Regions from separate parts of the Marinobacter salinisoli genome, predicted to be linked through region 1. Evidence: predicted binding sites of a transcription regulator. Region 1 holds the regulator's gene; each other region holds the start of a gene.
What was found. Region 1 encodes sigma-54, which starts transcription at its own class of promoters, with help from an activator protein. Its sites were predicted from a motif close to ANTGGCATNNANNTTGCTNT; they were not measured.
Positions count from the first base shown of each region.

Region 1 (7,540 bases):
CTATTTGCTACGATTTGCGCTTCCCCGAGCTGTTCAGGGCGTTGCGGGCAAAAGGTGCTACCTGGGCTTGCCTGCCCAGTGCCTTCACCTGGCAGACGGGTGAGGCTCACTGGCACGCTCTGATTCGAGCGCGCGCCATCGAGAACCAGTTATGGATCGTAGCGCCCAATCAAGGCGGCCAGAACAGCGAGCGGCGCAAAACCTATGGCCACTCGCTGATCTGTGATCCCTGGGGCAGGGTAGTTTCTGAAATCGATCGCGAGGGGCCGGGGCTGGTATGCGGAGAGCTGAATATGGAGCAGCTTGCGGAACTCAGAAAGCGGATGCCCGTGTGGGAGCATCGCCGGCTTTAGCGTAGCTGCTTCCGTCTTTTTTCACGGATTGGCGGCTTCGGCGTCGTCAATGCACTCGCGCAAGTAGCGGAAGAGTTTTTTCGCCTGCCCGGTGTTCTTTTCCTTTTCCACGTCTTTTCTGGCGTTTCGGGCCAGGTTACGAAGGTGTTGCAGGTCAGAGGTCGGGCAGTAGTTGAAAAACTCCCCGACCACACTGTCGCCTTCGGCAATCATTCGATCCCGCCAACGCTCGGCCAGATGATGACGACGGGTGTGTTCCTCGCTGCCGGCGTCGAAGGCATCGATCGCCCGCTTGAGGCTTTCGGGGTCGTCCTCACGACGAATGATCTTGCCGATGTATTGCAAATGGCGCCGGCGAGCCTCGTTCTGTCGGATCCGGTGTGACTGCTCCACCGCCGACTTCAGGGATTCGCTGATCGGCAGGGTTTCCAACTGCTCCTTGCTCAATTCCAGCATTCGCTTGCCGAGGTCTTGCAGTGCGTGCATCTCGCGCTTGAGTTGGGATTTGCTCTTACCAAGCTCGTCTTCTTCGTAGGAATCGTGTTCGCTCATGATGGATCCGTAGGGTTAGGTCAGAGACCGACTGTTAGCCGTAGAACACGGTGGCAAGGCCCAGAAAAGCCATGAAGCCCACCACATCGGTGACCGTTGTCAGGATAACGCTGCCGGCCAACGCCGGGTCAATGTTACGGGATTTGAGAAACAGGGGCAGAACTGTACCCACCAGCGCTGCCGCGACCAGATTTATAACCAGAGCGGCGGCGATGATGCCGCCAATCAGCAGGTCATTGAACCAGAGCGCCGCCGCTGCTGCGACGACCAGCGCCCAGAATAAACCGTTCAGGACGCCAGAGAGAAACTCCCGGTTGAGCAGCCAGCCCACGTTCGCGCCACTGATTTGGCCTACGGCCATGCCTCGTATCACCAAGGTTAGCGTCTGGCTGCCGGCAATGCCGCCCATGCTGGCGACAATGGGCATTAACACCGCCAGTGCGACGACCTTGGAAATGGTTTCCTCAAACAGCCCGATCACGCCGGCGGCGATGAAGGCGGTAATCAGGTTGATCCCGAGCCAAACGGCACGCCGTTTGGTGGTTTTCCACACGGGCGCAAAGGTATCTTCGTCTTCGTCGAGACCAGCCATGCTCATCAGGGAGTGGTCGGCGTCCTCGCGGATAACGTCGACCACGTCATCGATGGTGATTCGGCCCAGCAGCTTGCCATCGTCATTCACAACCGGCGCCGAGATCAGGTCGTAGCGTTCAAACAGGGTTGCGACCTTGGTGTCGGTCAGAGCAACCGGGATAGGCTCAATGTCTGTATCCATCACTTCCCGCACGGTGGCCGCCGGGTTGGACACGAGCATGGTGGTAATGGGCAGCATACCGATGAAATCATCCCGACGGCTGACCACAATGAGGCTGTCGGTCATCGGAGGCAGGTTGCGGTGTCTGCGCAGGTATCGCAGGACAACGTCGATGCTGATGTCGGGGCGGACGGTGATGGTGTCCGTGTTCATCAGACCGCCGGCGGTGTCCTCCGGATAGGACAGGACTTCCTCTACCCGCTGACGATCCTGCTCGTCCATGGTATCCAGAACTTCCTGGATAACGGTATCGGGCAACTGTTGCAGAAGGTCAGCGAGGTCGTCGGACTCAAAGTCCTCGATGATATCCGCCAGTTCCTGGGCGTTCAGCTGGCTCAGGAAATAGCCCCGGATATCATCGCTCAGGTACTGGAGAACCTCACCTTCGAGTTGTTTGTCCACCAGGTTCCAGAGCAGGGCGCGCTGGCGCGGAGGGGACGATTCCAGAAGGTGGGCAATATCACTGGGGCTCAGGCCACCGTTGAGGATCCGGGCGACCTGTTTCAGCGATCCGCTGTCGAGGGCTTCACTCAGGGAGCGGAGTCGCTGGCGAGCCTGACTTTTTTCCAGAATATCGGTCATGGATTACCTGCAGTCAGAAAACGCCTGCATTATAGCGGAGTTAGAGTCTATTGGTGAGGGGGACTTTCAGGTAAATGCTGCGCCCTTGAAGCGCCTTATTCTCCTTCACCAAAATAATCGTTGATGAGGTCGGTCAGCGCCTCAACCGCAGCCTCCTCATCGGGCCCATCGGCGACCAATTCGACCTCGGTACCCTTGCTGGCGGCCAGCAACATCACTTGCATGATGTTCTTGGCGTCCACGTCCCGGCCTTTGCCGTGAATTCGGACACTGCTGTCGAATTCCGACGCTTTGGCCACCAGCTTAGCCGTAGCGCGGGCGTGCAGGCCTAACTTGTTAATGATGGTGATGGGGCGGCGAATCATGGCGAGTTCAGTTGTGTTCCGGCAATTGCAGGTGCGGGAGTTCAGAGTGCCGGACCTGCACGTTGCTGTAGCGCTTTTGGAAATGCTCGCGCAGTTGCTCACTGACAAACACCGAACGGTGCTGGCCGCCTGTGCAGCCGATCGAAATGGTCATGTAACTGCGGTTGCTGTCGGCAAACGCCGGAAGCCAGCTCTCAAGAAAACCGATCAGGTCATCAACCATTTTCCGGCTGGCAGGTTCCTGCTCTAGAAAGTCGATTACCGGTTGGTCCAGGCCGGTATAGGTTCGCAGGCTGTGGTCCCAATAGGGGTTGGGCAGACAGCGCACATCGAACACGTAGTCCGAATCCAGTGGCACGCCATGCTTGAAGCCAAAGGATTGAAAAAGCAGCGCCAGTTCCTGATCTTTGCGCCCTACGACCCTCTGTTTGACCATGTCGCGCAACTCGTAAATCGAGGTGCCGGTGGTGTCGATATACAAGTCTGCCAGCTTGGAGAGGGGTTCGAGCAATTTCTTTTCGTTGTGGATGGCTTCCCGGAGGGAGGTTTTCTCATCACTCAGAGGGTGCTTGCGTCGTGTCGCGTGGAAGCGCTGAAGCAGGGACTGTTCGTCCGCATCGAGGAAAATAACCTCGACCGTCAAACCGGTGCCTTTGAGTCGCTCATGAATGTCTTCGAAATTGCTCAGCTCGCTAGACAGGTTGCGGGCATCAATGCTGACGGCCATTTTGCTGAGTCGACCCGGCTTGGCCTGGTCGGTCGCTTGTTGGGTCAGGGGCGACAACAATCCAATGGGAAGGTTGTCGATACAGTAATAGCCAAGATCCTCAAGGACATGGAGTGCTGTACTTTTACCGGAACCAGACCTGCCACTGACAACGATCAGTTTCATGGTGGGTTCAGCCTCCCTGAGTGGATGGTTACGAATTCGTTGCGGTCATCTGCTGGTAAAGGGTGCCGGGTGCATCGCATTGGCGAAGCCGGTCACAAAAGATCCGTTCGTTGAACTTCTCGGCCAGCTGGCTAAGCAGTTCGAGATGCTCGCTGGTGGCTTCTTTCGGCACGATCAGGGCAAAGATAAGGTCAACGGGCTGATTGTCGATGGCGTCGAACTCGATACCCTCCTCCAGGGTTACCAGGACGCCAATGACCCGATCGAGCCCTTCGAGCCGGCAGTGGGGAATGGCGATGCCCTGGCCAATGCCGGTGCTGCCCAGACGCTCCCGCGCAACAAGATTATTGAAAATCTGGCTTTCGTTGAGCGTGCTGTCGTGCTGATGGATTTGGTCGGCAATAAATTCCAGCACCCGTTTCTTGCTTGATGCAGAAACTTTGCAAAGCGTCAGTTCGGGCAAAAGGATATTGTCAATTGTCAGGGATGTGTCGCTCATGAATCGACTGCAGGTCGGTTAAAAAAAGCTGCGGCAGGGTAACCGTGCCGCAGCGCTCTTGGCTAATGCTGGTGAAAGCTCTGGCTACCGGGAACCGTTGCCGTGCTTTCGCTCCACGTTCTTTTCCTTGTGCTTGAGGATCTGACGGTCAAGCTTATCAATCAGGGAATCAATTGCCGCATACATGTCATCATTTTCAGCCTTTGCGTGAATTTCACCACCAACCACATGCATGGTTGCTTCCGCCATCTGGCGCACTTTCTCGACCTCCAGGGTAACCTGGCAGTTGTTGATGTGATCAAAGTGCCGCTCCAGCTTTTCGAACTTCTCTGAAACGTAATCCTTGAGTGCGGGAGTCAGTTCTACATGATGGCCTGAAATGTTGAGTTGCATAGGCGTCTCCTGTTGTCATCATGCCGTCCCAATGGGCCGGGCTGAAAGCCAGCGCAGCGGTGTGCGCCAGCGAAATTGTTCAGGGGCAGCCTTGGCAGACCGTATTCCCCTAAACCAGTCTTTTTCGTTCGTTGGATGGCGGAATGTGCATGGCTTCCCGGTATTTGGCTACCGTGCGTCGCGCCACCCTGATGCCCTGTTCTCCTAGCATGGCCGCAATTTTGCTGTCGCTCAACGGCTTTTTTGGTGTTTCCGCTGCGATCAGTTTCTTGATCATTGCACGGATGGCCGTCGAAGAACACTCCCCGCCTTCGTCTGTACTGACGTGGCTCGAGAAAAAATACTTCAGCTCGAAAATACCCCGGGGAGTGTGCATGTATTTCTGCGTGGTCACCCGGGAGATCGTCGATTCATGCATTTCCACCGCCTGCGCAATATCGGACAGGATGAGCGGTTTCATCGCCTCTTCGCCCTGATCCAGAAACCCCTGCTGGTGCTCGACGATGCGCGTAGCCACCTTCAGCAGCGTTTCGTTTCTGCTTTGCAGACTTTTGATGAACCACTTGGCTTCCTGCAGCTGATCTCTGAGATAGGTATTGTCGGCGCTGCTGTCCGCCCGCTTTATTAATGAAGCATAGCTCGCATTGACGCGGATGCGCGGTGCAATCTCGGGGTTTAGCTCAACCCGCCAGCGGCCATTGTGTTTCCGGACAATTACATCGGGAATCACGTAATCGGGTTCCGCCTGATCGATAACATCACCCGGACGCGGGTTGAGATTCGTGATCAGGGCGAGCACGTCACGAAGCTGGTCTTCTTTCAGCCGGCTCCGGCGAAGCAGTTGCGCGTAATCACGGTTGCCCAGCAGGTTAATGTAGTGGGTAATAACCAGTCTTGCCTGCGGCAGCCAAGGGGTTTCCGGTGGTAACTGGTTCAGCTGGATAAGCAGGCATTCCTGCAAATCCCGGGCAAATACGCCTGACGGATCGAAATGCTGCAGACGGTGCAGTACCGCCTCCACTTCGTCGAGTTCCAGCGGATCCTCGTCCTGCTCATCCATCAGGCCGGCGTGGATTTCTTCCAGCGGGCTGGTCAGATAGCCACGATCATCGACCGCATCCAGCAGGGCATGGGCAACAGCTGCGTCTCGTTCACTGAGAGGGGTCAGGTTCAGCTGCCACAGCAGGTGATCGTGCAGGGTCTCAGTCGGTGAATTCCGGGTCTCGAAGTCGTGATCATTTTCGTCATCGTTACGAGCGGCCGACGCCGGTGCTGATTGATAGATGTCGTCCCAGGCTGTGTCTACCGGGAGATCGTCGGGAATGTTGTCCGGTGCGTCATTCTCGGTGGACCAGTCGGGGCCGGTATCCGGTTCGTCCCAATCTTGCTCGGGGTCTGGCGCGGCGTCTCCGGTTACTTCGCTCTCAGCGGAGCTCTCGGCCTTTTCAGCGTCGTCACTGGTGGTGTCTGGCTGGTTGTCGTCGTCTTCCGACGTTTCCAGCATTGGGTTGGATTCCAGTGCCTGCTGGATCTCTTGTTGGAGATCGAGGGTAGATAGCTGCAGTAGCCGGATCGCCTGTTGAAGCTGGGGGGTCATCGTCAGGCTTTGACCCAGCTTTAACTGTAAAGAGGCTTTCATCACCATGGTTCAGGATCCGTTACTCATCAGCTCACGCGATTACGGAATGTGTAGTAAAACTCTATATGAGACCAGCGGTTGCGGAATTTTCGCCGGCTAGCAAGTTCTTTGCCGAGTTTACTCGGTAGCGATTGCCAAGACAATCTGGTGCAGGGTGTCACAGTCGGAATTCGTCCCCGAGATAGACTTCCTTCACCTGTTGATTGGCGAGGATGCTCTCGGCGTTTCCAGAGGCAATAATGTGCCCGCCGGACACAATATACGCGGTTTCGCAGATGTCCAGGGTTTCCCGGACATTGTGGTCGGTAATCAGCACGCCAATGCCTTTATCCCGGAGGTGTCGGATAATGTGTTTGATGTCGCTGACCGATATGGGATCGACCCCGGCGAAGGGCTCATCGAGCAGGATAAAAGCCGGCTCCATGGCCAGTGCACGGGCAATTTCCACGCGCCGGCGCTCACCACCGGACAGTGCCATGCCGGCGCTGTCACGGATGTGGGTAATGTGGAATTCTTCCAGCAGTTCTTCGAGCTTGTGTTCGCGCTCGCTTCGGCTCAGGCGTTTCCGGGTTTCCAGGATTGCCATGATGTTGTCACGTACTGACAGTTTTCGGAACACCGAGGCCTCTTGGGGCAGGTATCCAATGCCTTTTCTCGCGCGACCGTGCATGGGCAGGGGTGTGATGTCCTGTCCGTCGATGGTGATGCGGCCATGATCGGCAGGCACCAGACCCACAATCATGTAGAAGCAGGTCGTTTTACCTGCGCCGTTGGGGCCGAGCAGGCCAACGATCTCGCCGCTGCGAATCTCCAGCGAGACGTCAATAACCACTTTTTTCTGTTTGTAGCTTTTCGCCAGATTACTGGCTCTCAGAACTGCCATCGGATCCCTGTTTTTTGCTGGTGCTACGTGGCTGAATGACCATTTCGACACGGCCTCGACCGGAGCTGGTTTCGCTGCCACCCTCGGCGGTTACAACTCGACGGACGGTATCATAATGAATGACCTCTCCGCGGAACAGGTTCCCGTTCTGCTGTATGATGGCGTCTCGCTCGAACGTCAGTTCATTATCCGAGGCGGACCACTTAATACTAAGCGCCCGCGCATCGGTTTCACCCGATCCGTCCCGGGCTGGCTGCTGGTAGCGAGCAGGGCTGCCGGTGGCTTCCACCCGGTTGAGATCATTTCCGGACCGGTAAAGCACAACCCGGTCTGCGGTCAGGCGGGTTTTACCCTGAACCAGTTCGACGTCGCCGCTGTATGTGGCTATGCCCTGGCCATCATCCAGCCGGGCGCTGTCTGCGCTGACCCTGATCGGTTGGTCGGAGTCCAGGCTAAAGGCGGCGGCAGGGCCGGTAAGTGTCAGCGCGAAGGTGAGTGCCAGCGCCCCTCGGAGCCGCTTATTTGCCTGTTTCATAACGTCCTTCCACCTGGGATTTGAGTTCCACAA
Region 1 covers NZ_CP071247.1:3,360,693-3,368,232, reverse strand. The annotation lists gene LPB19_RS15370 (carbon-nitrogen hydrolase family protein) at 1-353, shown strand, start outside; gene yjgA (ribosome biogenesis factor YjgA) at 375-905, opposite strand; gene mgtE (magnesium transporter) at 940-2,301, opposite strand; gene LPB19_RS15355 (HPr family phosphocarrier protein) at 2,397-2,666, opposite strand; gene rapZ (RNase adapter RapZ) at 2,674-3,558, opposite strand; gene ptsN (PTS IIA-like nitrogen regulatory protein PtsN) at 3,587-4,057, opposite strand; gene hpf (ribosome hibernation promoting factor) at 4,142-4,450, opposite strand; gene LPB19_RS15335 (RNA polymerase factor sigma-54) at 4,560-6,089, opposite strand; gene lptB (LPS export ABC transporter ATP-binding protein) at 6,247-6,972, opposite strand; gene lptA (lipopolysaccharide transport periplasmic protein LptA) at 6,950-7,507, opposite strand; gene lptC (LPS export ABC transporter periplasmic protein LptC) at 7,491-7,540, opposite strand, start outside.

Region 2 (7,540 bases), 590 kb from region 1:
GCAAGCTGGGTCTGGTCGTTGAATTCCACGCCCAGTTTGACGTACGAGGCGCCCTGTAGATTGCCGGACGCGCCCGAGGCAGGCTCGGCTGCGCCATCGAACAATAGGACGTCTAACCCGCGCTCAGCGAGATTACGCGCCAGCAAGCAGCCCGCAATTCCCGCTCCAATCACGGCAACAGCACCCTGCCGATGGCAGCCAGGCCGCCCTGCCTCGCCTGGCAGAAGACCGGCCAGCATGTCACGCTTGCGGCCAAATCCGGGCTGTTTGCTCATGGTAAAGCCGGCATCGATCAGCGCCCGTCGGATTCGGCCCACTGCGGTAAAGGTCGCGAGCGTAGTGCCGGGTTTGCTGTGTTTTCGAATCAGGCTTATCGCTTCCTCTAACCACATCTCGGGGTTGAGCGAGGGCGCAAAGCCGTCCAGAAACCAGGCGTCTGCGTGGAAGTTCAGCAGGTTCCAGGCCTCCAACACATCTCCGAAATAGAGCGTGAGCCGAACCCGGCCGCCGTCGAAGATCAGGCGGTGCGTTCCCTGAACGAGGGGTGGGTAGGCATCCAGCAACTGATTGGCCAGCTCCGATAGCTCAGGCCAGAGCGCCAGCGCCTTTTTCAGATCGGCCGCCGTCAGCGGGAAGCGTTCGACGGATACGAAGTGGAAAGTCGCGGCGTGGTCAGGAGCAGAGTCGCGCCACGCCTGCCAGGCCGCAAGAAAGTTGAGACCTGTGCCAAACCCCGATTCGGCAATCACGAAGTTTCCCCGGTGCGGAACGGCTCTGAACCGATCCGGAAGGCCATTGTGCTGCAGGAAAACGTATCGGGTTTCCTCGAGGCCGTTGTCGCGGCTGAAGTAAACGTCCCCGAAGCGTGCCGATTCCGGCACGCCGTCGCGCCATATCAGTTCGGCGGACTCGATCGCCGGTAAGAGAGTGTTGTCGTGCATGGTGTTACTGATCGGTCTCCACTACGGAGGCTGATTCAATAACGACAGGTTGAACGGGAACATCGCCCATGCCGCGGGAATAACCGGTCTCGACGCCTGCAATGGTGTCGACCACGCCCATCCCTTCAATCACCTTGCCAAACACGGTGTATCCGGGGCCACGAACGCCAGCATCCAGAAAGTTGTTGTCGACCTGGTTGATGAAAAACTGAGAGGTCGCGCTGTCCGGGGAGCTGGTTCGGGCCATCGCAACGGTTCCGCGGAGGTTTTTCAGGGTAGGGCTGGCTTCATTCACGACCGGAGAGCGGGTCTGTTTGCGGGACAGAGCTGCGGTAAACCCGCCGCCCTGGATCATGAAGCCGGGAATCACACGATGGAAGATTGTACCGTCGTAAAACCCGTCAGCTACATAAGATAGAAAGTTCTTGACGGTTTCAGGCGCTACATCGGGCCTCAACTGCAGCAAAATGGGGCCATGGTTGGTGACAATCCGGACTTGGGGCAGCGATTCACTCCCCGCCGGTTCGTTGTTTTCTGCCTGCGCTGCACCGATCGGAACGAAAGCGATAAAAAATGCGATCAGGGTTGTGAAGAGTTTCTGCACCGGTATCAGGTGGTTCAGCATATTGGCGGCTCTCTCTTGTTGGCTGAGTTGTCAGTAGCGGAGACATTATCCAGACAATGGGTGTCGGAATCACGATGTTAGCAGAAGCTGAGCGGTTTTCGCTGGCTGGCCTATATTTGCTGAGTGTATTCAGCGGTAAACCCACACACATCCATACCGGGCCGCGTTGTACGGTTTCCAGAGCGGTAAGGAGAATCGTGTGAATATCCACCGGGGATTTGAGGAAAAGTCTCGTCTGGGTCGGCTTCTGGTCAATCGGGGTTATCTGTCCGACAGCCAGCTTGACGATGCCCTCCATATACAGCGGGAAACCGGGGAGCGGCTCGGTGAAGTGCTCGTGGACGCGGGGTGGATTACCGAGAAAGACCTCAAGCGTGTGCTCAAGCATCAGTCACGGTACCGCAACGCGGCGGCCCTGGTGGCTGTCGTCGCCCTCCCGCTTCAGCCTCTGGTGAGTTTTGCGGCCAATCACAACTCTGGCACTCAAGCGCGGATGGATGAGGTTGGCGAATTCCACGCGACCGGGCTGATGCCGATGAGTGAGGATGAAATGGCGGGCATCTCGGGGCAGGCGGACAACCGGCTGATTGGCCAGCTCGCATCGATTTCTGCGATGGTTGACGAAGCGGCCAGCGATCGAGTTGAGATTGATGCTGATGCCATTGAAGCCCTCAAGTTCACGGCGAATATCTTTGTGCCTATTTTAAACTTCCTCGATTCCAGCCTTTCCATTTACGGCGTTCATTATCGGGAAGGAGAACCGCGATTTACGCTGCGAGAGGATGGAGGTTTGACGCTGACGTTGCCAGAAAGGATCGAGCAGATTCGGTTGGAGAACATACGGGTCACTGGAAGCCGGGGGCCGTCGATGGGAAATGTGACCATGACGGACATCCGCTTTGATTCAGCATCAAATATGACGATCTACACTCACTAGCGAAAGACCAAAAAAACGCCCGCAGCTGCGGGCGTGTTTTGATCTGTCCGGGTTTGATGTCAGGCGCTCGCCAGTACCGTTCGGCTGGAAACAGACGTCCTTTCGCCTCGCTCTCCGTAAAGTTTGGGCTGCGTTGCCGTGCCGCGTAAGATATCCTTCAGTCGGCCGAGTCGCTTCTGAAGGTGGCCCACGACACGCCCGTTGCGTTGATTCAGGGCCTGGCACGCTTTCATCTGAGTGTCAGCCTGCTTCCAGAGTTCGAAGATCTCGGCCATCCCCGCTGCCTGAATAAACTGGGACGGCGCGCCGTGCTGAGGCGTGTATCCCATGGCAACCAGCAGGTGGATCTTTTTCTTGGCGCGTTCCCGTATTTCTCCCAGAAGGCGCGACTTGGCCTCGGTGAGGGGCTGAAGGGCGGGCACATCCGATGAGGCCAGGCAGGCCTTTTCATTCGCAAGTAGGTCCGCCAGTTCATCGAGTTGACGGACATCTTCGTTCAGAAGATGTTTCAGATCATCAGTTGCGGCCATTGCTCACTCACCCAAAAATGCCTTTATCCATCTCAAGCATTTTCTGGGCCAGCTTTTCAGCGTCGACTTTATATGTGCCGTTTTCCAAGGCGGAGCGAATCTTCTCGACACGGTTGTCGTCCACCTCAGGGAGGTCAGCCAGGCTCTGTTCGATCTGCTTCAGGTTCTTTGCCTGGTTGCTCAGGCTCACGCTGTCACCGCTTGCAGCGGCCCCCTGATTGCGGGCTTGTTCGTTGACGGTGGGCTGTGCCTTGGCGGAGCCTGTGGATTTGTCGGCCGGGTTCTTCTGTGTGTTGACCTGGCCGGGGCCAATTCCATTGAAGTCAACTGACATATTGGGTACCTGCTTGCCTGTTTAATCGCATAACTTATGCGAATGATTGGAGTATCAACCTATGTTACGGCAGCAAAAGCGATAACTTTAGGAAAAAATTTTAAAATACTGTTTATAAAGCGGCAGTGTCTTGCCGGTCGGCAACGTTCTGCCTGCTTTTTATACTTTACATGGTGACTTGCACACGCCCGGGGGCCACAACGTTAGCCCGAATGGTGCGCGCCGAGGTCAGGTTTTCGACCATTATCTGTTCACCGATGGCACCACTTGATAGCGCCTTGCCTCTGGAGCGCACGCTGAAGTTACCACTGCGGGCTACAATCACCACGTGATCACCGCGCTGAATGGCATCCGGGGCTGATAGCATGTCGGGGGTGATCAGTGTGCCGGCATTCATCGCGCGCCGAATGTTCATGCCCTCAACATCGGAAAAATCTTTCAGTACGCCCCGACGGCTGGCGTTCACGGTCATCGTCCTGGTTGTGACCAATGCCCGGGACAAACGTTCACCGCGCGCCAAGGGGCGGGCAGCAACCAGGGCCGGACCCTGTATGGATACTTTGGTTGTCACAAACATTCGCCAGGGGCGCTCGCCGTGACACGCGACCTGCACCGAGGGGTGTTCAGACTTCCAGGGATCCCCGGTGAAGTCCACGGCGAGCTCTCTGTCGCAATCGGCGAGGGCCACTCGATTATCGACGGAGCCGGTCGCGAAAGTTACTGAGTAGCCTTTTTCTTCCTGGGCCAGGGCGAACCTTTCCAGAAAGGCTTGCGCCGCGTGCTGGATTTCCGTCGCTGAGGTCTTTCCGTGTGCCGGCGAGGCGATCAGGAAAGCAAGGAGTGTCAGGCTCAATTTAGTGATGCGCATAGATCCCGCTTTACTTTATGCTGGTGCTGGCACGTTGATTGGGCCAGCTTCGACATTAAGGCTTTACAGAAATCGGCCGATACATTGAATCGTGGCCAACGGACCGACGCATTTTTGTCGCTTGCCGTTTTACCAAAACAAGAAAAAGCAATTTGTGTGCCGGGGCAAACCGGCAGTGCTGGAGATCAGGCATGGCAGGGGTAATGGACAGCGTTGACCAGCGAACTCAGCTGGTGGGGCAGAACCGTCTTGAATTATTGCTGTTCAGGCTTCGTGGCCAGCAGCTGTATGGCATTAACGTCTTCAAGGTGAGAGAAGTACTGCTGTGCCCGAAATTGTTTTCAATTCCCAAAAGCCAATCCGTGGTTCGTGGTGTGGCTTCCATTCGGGGTCAGACCTTGCCGGTAATCGACCTGAGTATGGCAATCGGCCTGCCGCCGATACCCCCGGAGAGCGTCGCCAGCAGCTTTGTGATTATTACCGAGTACAATCGCAAGACCCAGGGCCTGCTGGTGGCGGGTGTGGACGAGATCAAGAATCTTAACTGGGAAGATATCGTTCCTCCGCCCCGGGGGAGTGGTAAAGACGTTTACCTGACGGCGGTCACCAAGCTTAATGAAAAGCTGGTCGAAATCATTGATGTAGAGAAGATTCTTGCAGAAGTATCGCCGCTGCGGGAAGATGTTTCGCCCGAAGTTTTGAGCAAGCGTTCGGCGCAGGACGCGGGCCAGCTTCCGGTGCTTGTCGTTGATGACTCGGCAGTTGCTCGACGGCAGATTGAGCGTTGTCTGGCCGCCATCGGTATGCCGGTGGTGACCAAGAACGACGGAAAGCAGGCATTGGCATACCTGAAAGAAATTACCCGTGACGGATCGAAGGCCACGGATCATTTGTCCCTGGTGATTTCTGACGTGGAAATGCCTGAGATGGACGGCTACACGCTGGTTAGCCGCTGCAAGAACGATTCAGCGCTCAATGGGCTGTATATCCTGCTGCATACCTCCTTGAGTGGCGTGTTCAACAAAGCCATGGTGCAAAAGGTGGGTGCGGATGATTTTGTTGCGAAGTTCGGGCCGGACGAACTGGCCGAACGGGTGATGGACATAGTCGATCAGCGTTGAATGGCATGGGCGCTGGCTGACCACACTACAGAGCTTACATGAAAGCTGACATTACTCCTCAGGAATACGAAGCGTTCAAAACATTCCTGCAGGATGCCTGCGGTATTTTGTTGGGCGAGAACAAACAGTATCTGGTCAAGAGCCGCCTGCGCAGGATCCTCGAAGAGCATGAACTGGAATCACTCGGCGAGTTGCTGTCGCAGTTGCAGCGCTACGGCCGGGGGGCGCTTCGTGAGGTGGTGATTGATGCAATGACAACCAACGAGACCCTTTGGTTTCGCGACAATCACCCGTTTCGCATCCTCCAGGACAAACTACTTCCAGAACTGGCAGACCGCAAAGGCAATCAACCGATTCGCATCTGGTCATCCGCCTGTTCAACCGGGCAGGAACCGTATTCAGTTGCTATGACGGTGGCAGAGTATCGTCGTCAGCGCCCCGGGAAGTTGCGCGATGTCAGGATTACGGCAACCGACATTTCCAAAAGCGTCCTCGAGGTGGCCAGGCGGGGCGAATATGAAATGCTTGCCATCGGCCGGGGCTTGTCACCTGACCGTCAGAAACTGTTCTTCAAGCCGTCACCCAATGGCGGCTGGCAGATCAATCCCGAACTCAAAGGCATGGTCGAGTTCAAGCTTCTTAACCTTCTGGACCGCTTTGTGCTGGGCAAGTTTGACGTTGTGCTGTGCCGGAACGTGTTGATCTACTTCTCGGCGGATCTCAAGAAAGACATTCTCAAGCGTATTCACGCCACCTTGAACCCCGGAGGTTACCTGATACTGGGGGCTTCCGAGTCGCTCAATGGCCTGTCAGACCTGTACGAAATGGTCCAGTGTCATCCGGGCATCATCTACCGGAAGAAATAAGCCTATGCCGCTGAATGTCTGGATCCTCGTCGCAAGCCAGGCCTTGGCCCTGTGCACGGCGCCGTTTATTGTTTTCATCGGAAGTATCCAGGGACGACTGCTGGCCTCAGACCCTCAATGGGCCACGCTGCCGGTAGGGCTCGTGGTTGTGGGCACGGTGCTGGCGGTCCGGCCCGCCGCCTGGCTGACCTCGCGTCTGGGCAGAAAACGGGTCATGTTGCTCGGTGCGGCCATTGGGGTCGGCTTCAGCCTCGTTGGGGCGATGGCCTCCTGGCTGGGCAGTTTCGGCCTGCTGTGCTTTGCGGCTTTTGGCGCCGGAACGGGTTTGGCTGTAGTTCATCAGTACCGCTTTGCTGCCATGGAATCGGTACCGCCAGAGCTGGGTGGCAGCGCCGCGTCAAGGGTTCTGTTCGGGGGATTAATTGCCGCCTGGTTGGGGCCGGAAATCGCCGGGCTGGGTGCCGGCGGGAATGAGGCCTTTCCCTTTCTGACCAGCTGGCTCGCACTTGCCGCGGCTCAGGCTGCGGCACTGATGGTTCTCGGTGCGGGATATCGAGGTCAGGCTGAGCTGACCTCGCACGGATCCGTTACGGGCGGTCGTCCCACGCTCGAAATCCTGAAAAGCCCTCTGGTGCTGGCAGCGATGAGCTCCGCCGCCGTGGGTTATGCGGTGATGAGCTTCATCATGACCGCCACCCCCCTGAGCATGACGGAGATTGCCCAGCACGATCTCGACGACGCCAAACGTGTCATTCAGCTTCACATCATGGCGATGTACTTGCCCTCGCTGGTCAGCGGCTGGCTCACCCGTGTCATCGGGATTCCCGTTCTCATGATAACGGGGTTGTTACTGTACGTCGGGTGCATAGGGCTCGCGGCAAGTGGCATCAGTTTCCACCATTATCTCGGTGCGCTGCTGATGCTGGGGGTTGGCTGGAATTTTCTGTTCGTCGGGGGGACGGCATTGCTGCCTGACGGTTATAGAGAGGAAGAGCGTTTCCGCGTGCAGGGCATCAACGATACGGTGGTATTTGGAGCGCAGGCAACCGCTGCATTGTCGGCCGGTGCCGTGCTCGCCGCCATGGGCTGGGATGGTCTGGTGGTGGTGGCGATTCCGTTTGTGATCCTGCATGGCGTGTTAATGGCTCTGTGGCTCACTCATGCCCGCTCACCGGAGCCGGCAAAGCAAGGAGCAAAGGATGATTATTGATTTTGAAGGCATGAACTCCGCCGATGTCTACCACGCGCTGACGCAAACGGTCATTCCGAGGCCAGTTGCGTGGGTGCTCAGTGAGAATCCCGAGGGCGACTTCAACCT
Region 2 covers NZ_CP071247.1:2,770,100-2,777,639, reverse strand. The annotation lists gene mnmC (bifunctional tRNA (5-methylaminomethyl-2-thiouridine)(34)-methyltransferase MnmD/FAD-dependent 5-carboxymethylaminomethyl-2-thiouridine(34) oxidoreductase MnmC) at 1-941, opposite strand, end outside; gene LPB19_RS12650 (peptidylprolyl isomerase) at 946-1,566, opposite strand; gene LPB19_RS12645 (pilus assembly protein PilB) at 1,766-2,503, shown strand; gene LPB19_RS12640 (flagella synthesis protein FlgN) at 2,563-3,033, opposite strand; gene flgM (flagellar biosynthesis anti-sigma factor FlgM) at 3,041-3,367, opposite strand; gene flgA (flagellar basal body P-ring formation chaperone FlgA) at 3,534-4,235, opposite strand; gene LPB19_RS12625 (chemotaxis protein CheV) at 4,427-5,356, shown strand; gene LPB19_RS12620 (CheR family methyltransferase) at 5,395-6,222, shown strand; gene LPB19_RS12615 (MFS transporter) at 6,227-7,432, shown strand; gene LPB19_RS12610 (flavin reductase family protein) at 7,422-7,540, shown strand, end outside.
Region 2: a site for sigma-54 is predicted at 4,380-4,399, ahead of flgA (flagellar basal body P-ring formation chaperone FlgA). Genes of this name have one in related genera too.

Region 3 (7,540 bases), 500 kb from region 1:
GATGATGGTCATCGTGTTCCTGACCTCCGCGCTTTTCTCACTGGGGGGATTTATCAATGCGATGTTGGCCACCAAATTCGACGATATTTCCATTGTGCCAACCTTCGTCCTGACTCCTTTGACCTATCTGGGCGGCGTGTTTTACAGCATCGATCTGTTACCGGAGTTCTGGCAGGGTGTTTCCTTGCTCAATCCCATCCTTTATATGGTTAACGGTTTCCGTTACGGCATTCTGGGAGTATCAGACGTAAATCCGTATGTCTCGCTCGGCATGATTGTGGTATTCATCGCCGCCCTCGCTTTTGTTGCGTTGAGAATGCTTGCCCGAGGCAAGGGCATCCGACACTGATTTCAGGAAATTTTATGGCATTACATGATGCACCCCTGGGAAAGGCCAGTGAATACCCGGAACGCTACGATCCGGGCCTGTTATTTCCGGTTGCGCGGGATGAAAACCGTCGCCGCATCGGTTTGAGTGATGGTCGCTGGCCCTGGTTTGGCGAGGATGTCTGGCAGGCCTGGGAATTGTCCTGGCTTCGCCCCAACGGTGTTCCGCAGGTGGCTTGGGCAGAAATTCATTTCCCGGCAGCGTCGCCGGCGATTATTGAGTCCAAATCGCTGAAGCTCTACCTTAACTCGTTCAATCAGAGCGTTTTTTCTTCAGCTCAGCAAGTGGAAGATACGATTGTCCGCGACCTGTCCAGCGCCTGCGGTGCAGCCGTGCATGTGACGATGAACAGTGTGGATAGTTCGGCCGAGGCGGTCGGCCGGCCCGATGGATACGAGCTCATTGACGATGAGCCGGTAACTGAGATCGGTTACGAGTACCGTCCGGATGCGCTCACTGCGGGCGGGCCGGAAGTCACCGAGCGGCTGTGCTCTCATCTTTTGAAAAGCAATTGCCCGGTGACAGGGCAGCCCGACTGGGCGACCGTACTGATCAGTTACACCGGGCCGAAAATAGACCGGTCCGGATTGCTGGAGTACATCGTCGGATTCCGGCAAAAACAGGACTTCCATGAGCACTGTGTCGAAACCCTGTTTACCGATTTGATGGCGCGGTGCCAGCCAGCCAGGTTGACCGTTTGTGCTCGCTACACCCGCAGGGGGGGGCTTGATATCAATCCCTGGCGCAGTACCGAGCCAGAGCAGGGGGCAGGGCCTCGTCTGATTCGCCAGTGATGGGCAAGGCGGGGCCCAAGCCTCAGGTTGCGTCCTCTTCATGGCGAAGCCGGTCTGCGGCGTCTTCGAGGGCCGCCAGTATGGTCCGGCGTTCTTTCTCGGTAATCTTCTCCGAATCCAGGTACATGGCGAAACCGCTGTGCTCATGTTCAAGGAAGCTTCGGTTCGGCCCCATGTCCCGGCGAAAATCGACGACCTCATAGATGGGGACGGGTTTGGCGAAACCTTTTACGGTAATCTCGCCCTTGTCCCGGCACATGATCCGGTCCTTGATCAGGGAGAAAGTCTCGTAGGAGACAAGGATTTCTCCCGGTTCAGCCAGAGACTCAAGGCGGCTCGCCAGGTTCACTTCCTTGCCGATAATGGTGTAATCCATGCGGTTCTCTGCACCGAAGTTACCCACGGTGGTGTAACCGGTACTGATACCCATGCGGATTTCCAACGGGGTTTTGATACCCTGGCTGCGCCATTTCTGGCGCATGATCTTCATGTGCTTGCGCATCTCGATGGCCATGGAGACGCATGCCATGGCGTCTTCTCGTTGCCCCCGGCTGGTGGGGTCGCCAAAGAACACCATGATGGAGTCGCCCACGAATTTGTCGATGGTGCCGCCATATTTGAGGGCCACTTCGGACATTTCATTGAAGTAGTGATTGAGCAGTTCGGTCAGCGCCTCGGGCTCCATCTCTTCGGACAGCTCCGTGAAGCCCTTGATGTCGGAAAAGAACACGACCAGTTTTTTGCGCTGGGTTTCGAGGCGAACATCCCGTTCCCCGGTAAAGATGGACTGCCAGACCTGAGGAGACAGGTACTTGGACAACTTATGGGACAGGGCGATGGACTGCTCTCGCTGATTCTGGATCTGGGTTTTGGCCAGCATCAGGGCCTGGGCCTGCTGATGAGAGTAGTAGGCAGTGACGCAGATGTAGATGCCCGTTGCCAATATTGAAACGATGCTGGTTAACAGCGGGGCATGAAAGTTCTCCGCCGGGCCACCGGCAACCGCCAGGGTTGCTGCCGTGGTTGCGACAAGAAAGCCGGTGCCCAGCATCCACTGGCGAATGCCCCCGACGATCAGGCAACTGAACATAAGCATCAGTGCGACGGACGCCGATGGAATGGCAACGAGGCCAATGCAGCCAACAAAGGCACCGCCCACCACGCAGTCAAAAATCAGCATCTTCTGCCGAATGCGCGGCGACTTCCGTAAAAACGTGCGACGGGTAAGCAGGTAGGCCAGGTGCGGCCAGACGAAGGCGGCAACCACCAGCCACAGCTGCCATTGGTGAAAGGCATTTTGCAGCACGCCTGTAACGATCATGGCTGCCGCAGCTGTGTAGGCCAAGGCCCGGCCGTTGTAATCCGGCATCGGCGGAATCGCGACCGTATGATGGTCGGAGCCCATGGGTTTGCTGGGGGCGCTGGTCGTGGCCCGTAATTCTGCCGGAGTACTGAGCATGTTAGAAACGAATCCTGCCAACCAGCATATCCTTGAACATTACCCAGTCTCCCATCAGGCTATAAAAGGGATGCTTGAAGGTTGCAGGGCGGTTTTTCTCGAACTTGAAGTGCCCAACCCAGGCAAAGCCATAGCCAATTAACGGTAAGCTGAGCAACCAGATAAACTTGCCAGTTACCAGCGCCCAGGCACCAACGATCAGAACCAGCAAGCTACCGACAAAGTGCAGCCTCCGGCAGGTGACATCGCTGTGCTCTTCCAGATAGTACGGATAGAATTCTGCAAAATTGCGGAAACTCTGAGCGTCACTCATGGGGCTATGTCCGGGCTGCTTATATTTTTTTTGGATTGATTTTCTATTGTTTAAAGATTATCAGCATTACAAGTAACTCACAATTTACGCAATCGGCATTCATGTGTTGTCGTGTTGTTGAATTTGATCCTTTAGTAACCGGCGAGACGATATGACTTCAGTAAGTGAATTTCTTCTTAACCGATCTTCCGAACCGAGGCTGCAGGCGCCGGCCCCGGACCAGCAGGTTTTGGACCGAGCATTCGCCTGTGCTGCCAGGGCTCCGGATCATGCACTGTTGCGTCCCTGGCGTTACCTGGTGATAGAGGGTGATGGGTTGGGCGCGCTTGGTGAGTTGTTTGCCTCATCGTGCGGCGATCCTGACGATGCCGCGAAACTGGCGAAGCTTCGCAAGGCGCCGGGGCGCGCGCCGATGGTGATTGTCGGCATTGCCTCGCCGAAGGTTCATCCGAAGGTTCCGGAAATCGAGCAGGTGATGTCAGCGGCGACCGGTATGAGTTTCCTGGCCCTGGCGCTGCAGGAGGCCGGATTTGGGGTGATGTGGCGAACCGGAGATGTGGCCTATAACCCGGAGGTTGCCGGGGGCCTGGGTCTGGCCTCCGAAGAGAAGATTATCGGCTTCCTCTACACCGGTACTGTTGTCGCTGAGAAGCCCAGGGTGCCCCGGCCGGAGGTTGATGAATTCGTTAGCCGGTGGCCGGGCTAGAGTTGGTCCGCTGACTTGCCGCCGGCGCTGATGATTCGGCTGTGGCGGCAAGGGCACCAGTTTGCCGTTTTTCCAATCCATTTCCTCTTTCAGAGTTGATCTGCTCCGCGCCCTATCCCTGTCAAAGCCCCGGAATTAGTGAGCTCTCGCTCTTTTGGAAGTTTTGGCATTCTGATTGCTTGAGTCTAAGCAAAGCGCATCACCGGCAAGGCTTGTCGGCATGCGGATGCAGATTCAGGAGGCTTTATGGCAATTTCCTTTGACAAGGCGCTCGGTATTCACGAGCAGGCGTTGCAAACCCGGGTAAAGCGGGCTGAAGTGCTGGCAAACAACCTTGCGAATGCCGACACGCCGGGCTTCAAGGCCAGAGATGTCGATTTCAAGGCAATGATGCAGCGGGCGCAGGAATCGACCAGTGGCTTTGCGATGAATCGCACCGACGACCGGCACATGGACACTTCCCTGAGTGCTTCGGATAGCAGCCTGATGTATCGCAACCCGCAACAGCCCTCGATCGATGGCAACACCGTGGATGCCCAGGCAGAGCAAAGCCGGTTCATGCGCAACGCCATGGATTTCCAGGCGAGTTTCCAGTTTCTGAACAGCAAGTTCAGCGGCCTTACCAAGGCTCTGAAAGGCGAATGAGCCGCAGCGACGCGAATGATTAAGGAGAGCAAACATGTCATTGGGTAGCATTTTCGACATCGCCGGTTCTGGCATGACCGCCCAGTCCCTGCGGCTGAACACCACGGCTTCGAATATTGCCAATGCCGAAACGGCCAGCTCAAGCACTGAAACCACCTATCGGGCCAGAAAACCGGTATTTTCTGCCGTTCATCAGGCCATGCTGAACCCAAATGGAGCGGGGTTTGGGGTTTTGAACCCGGAGCAGGGAGCCGGGGTACGGGTCGAAGGCATTGTTGAAAGTCAGGAAGATCTGCAGATGCGTTATGAGCCGAATCATCCGGCGGCAAACGAAGATGGATATGTGTTCTATCCAAATGTGAATGTGGTTGACGAAATGGCGGACATGATGTCGTCGTCCCGCAGCTTTCAGATGAATGTGGACGTCATGAATGCCGCCAAGTCCATGATGCAGCGAATTCTGACCCTGGGTCAGCAGTGAGTCGGCGAGGACCAACAAAATGAGCGTAGGTAATGTAGGTAACGCATCGGATGTCCTGAGCCAGTACCAGCTGCAGCGGCGTGATGACGCAGGCGGAAACAGTGAGCTGGGGCGCAACGAGTTCATGGAACTGATGCTCGCGCAGCTGAAGAACCAGAATCCGCTGGAGCCGCAGGATAACGGTGAGTTTATTTCTCAGCTGGCACAGTTCAGCTCCCTTGAGGAAATGCAGAAACTCTCGGGCCGGGTTGATGATGTGGTCGGCCAGTTCCGTTCCACCCAGGCGCTGCAGGCCTCTGCGATGGTGGGCAAATCAGTGCTCGCGCCCTCGGGTGTGGGTGTGCTGGGGGCGGAAGGTGAGGTCAGTGGCACCATTCAGGTGCCGGCTTCCACGGGAGGCCTGCGCCTGTCTGTTCAGAGCCAGAGTGGGGAGCTTGTCCGGCAGATGGATCTGGGCAGCGCGCCGGCCGGCGTAACGTCCTTTAGCTGGGATGGCCAGGATGGTAACGGCAACCCATTGCCGCCCGGACCCTACCGGATCGTGGCTGAGGCTTCCTACCCGGAAGGTACCCTTCAGCTCGGCACTATGGTCAGCGCCAATGTCGACAGCGTCTCGCTGGGGCGTAACGGCTCGGTGACTTTGAATCTGGCTGGCATGGGCTCCATTGCCCTCTCTGAAGTACAACAAATCAACTAATAACCGGTGTCAGAAAAGAGGTGAATTATGGCTTTTAACACGGGGCTCAGCGGCCTTCGGGCGGCATCGGTCGATCTTGATGTCACTGGCAACAACATCGCAAACGCCAGTACCGTCGGTTTTAAAAGCAGCGACGTGCAGTTCGGCGACCTCTACGCCAGTGGCTTCCTGAGTGCCGGCAGCAACGCCATTGGTGGTGGTGTGCGGGTGCAGGACGTGGCGCAATCCTTCGGTCAAGGCAACATCAGTTTCACTGACAATGGTCTGGATATGGCCATCAGTGGTGATGGTTTTTTCGTGCTCAATAATGGTGGCGAAATCCGTTATTCCCGTGCCGGTCAGTTCGGTATCGACAAGAATGGCTACGTCACCAACAACCAGAACATGCGTGTGCAGGGTTACGTTGCCGATGACGACGGCAATCTGTCCGGGGTTCGTGGCGATCTGCAGGTTCAGACCGACAACCTGGCACCGCGTCGTACCACGAATTTGCAGTCCGATCTGAATCTGGATTCCCGTGAATCTGTGCTTGAGAACCGGGTAAGGGATATCGGCCCGTTGAGCGTGACCGGTTTGCAGGGCGAAACTTTCACGGTCCAGTACTCTGACGGCACACCGGCTGACTCGGTGGCGATTGACCCGGCGGCCTCCGCCCGTGACGCGGTTTCGGCGTTGAATGCTGTTAACGGGCTGAGTGCATCGGCGACCACAACTGCTGAGCTCAACGGGTTGACTGATGCCTACATCAGTGGCGGCTCATTCTCTTTCAGCCTGAATATCAACGGTAGCCCGCTGACCCTGGATACCAGTGGTGTGTCGTCGCTGCAGGATCTGGCAGGCGCTATCAACGATTCCAGCGAAACGGCCATTTCGGCATCCGTCGTGGATGACGGTGCCGGTAACGATGTGCTGCGGATTATTCACAATCAGGGCGAGACGCTGGATTACTCCTACAGTGATGGCGCCACAAATGTAGGTCCGGTTCAGGTTGTCGGTGATGTGAACGTGACCGCGGACCGGATTGTCGCCGGGATCGACGACCCGGCGGATGGCAATTTCGAGACCGCTTTCAATGCTTCGCCGATCCGGATCACCAATGCGTTCAATCCTCTGGATCAGCGCACCTACAACCATGCCACGTCGACCACCATCTACGACAGCCTGGGTAATCCCCACGAACTGACCCAGTTCTTTGTGAAAGAGCCGGCACCAGGCAACGGTGTGGGTGTCAGCGAATGGTCTATCTACCTTCAGGTTGACGGTGAAATGGTGGCAGGCACCGACCAGACACCCTATACGGCTCGGTTCGACCAGGATGGCAATCTGCAGTCCATTGATGGCGATCCGGAAGGGGAAATCGTGGTTTCCGACTGGATTCCCAAGGATGAAAGTGGCCAGCCGAACGGCGCCGATGGTCCGCCGCTGGCCGGCGCCCAGGTTGTAACGCCGATTCCCGAGCCGCCGACGAGCTCCGCGTTCGTGATCGACCTGGGCGACACGACCCAGTACGGCGCCGTCTTCGGTGTTAATGATCAGCGCCAGAATGGTTACACCACCGGCCGACTGTCCGGTCTCGATGTCTCGAATGAAGGTGTGTTGTTCGCCCGCTATACCAACGGGCAGTCCAAGGCGCTGGGCCAGGTGGCTTTGGCATCGTTCAATAACACCAATGGCTTGTCGCCGGTTGGCGAAACCTCGTGGGTGGAAACCTTTGAATCCGGGCAGCCGGTCATTGGCGCGCCGAACACCGGCACCCTTGGCTCGATTACCGCCAGTTCGGTCGAAGAGTCCAACGTGGATCTATCGGCGGAACTTGTGAATCTGATCATTGCCCAGCGTAACTATCAGGCCAATGCCAAGACCATTGAAACCTCTGATGCGGTGACGCAGACCATCATCAACCTTCGTTAAAAACTAGCCCCTCAATCTGGCACAACTCCTGCAGGAAGACTGTAAACAGTCAAAATTCCGGCAGGAGTTTGCCCATGGATAAAGCCCTCTACATCGGCATGTCTGGCGCCAAGCAGAATATGTTTGCCCAGCGTGCTCATGCCAAC
Region 3 covers NZ_CP071247.1:2,865,649-2,873,188, reverse strand. The annotation lists gene LPB19_RS13080 (ABC transporter permease) at 1-349, shown strand, start outside; gene queF (NADPH-dependent 7-cyano-7-deazaguanine reductase QueF) at 364-1,182, shown strand; gene LPB19_RS13070 (adenylate/guanylate cyclase domain-containing protein) at 1,205-2,641, opposite strand; gene LPB19_RS13065 (Mpo1-like protein) at 2,643-2,954, opposite strand; gene LPB19_RS13060 (nitroreductase family protein) at 3,106-3,660, shown strand; gene flgB (flagellar basal body rod protein FlgB) at 3,907-4,305, shown strand; gene flgC (flagellar basal body rod protein FlgC) at 4,340-4,786, shown strand; gene LPB19_RS13045 (flagellar hook assembly protein FlgD) at 4,806-5,483, shown strand; gene LPB19_RS13040 (flagellar hook protein FlgE) at 5,511-7,394, shown strand; gene LPB19_RS13035 (flagellar basal body rod protein FlgF) at 7,469-7,540, shown strand, end outside.
Region 3: a site for sigma-54 is predicted at 3,823-3,842, ahead of flgB (flagellar basal body rod protein FlgB). Genes of this name have one in related genera too.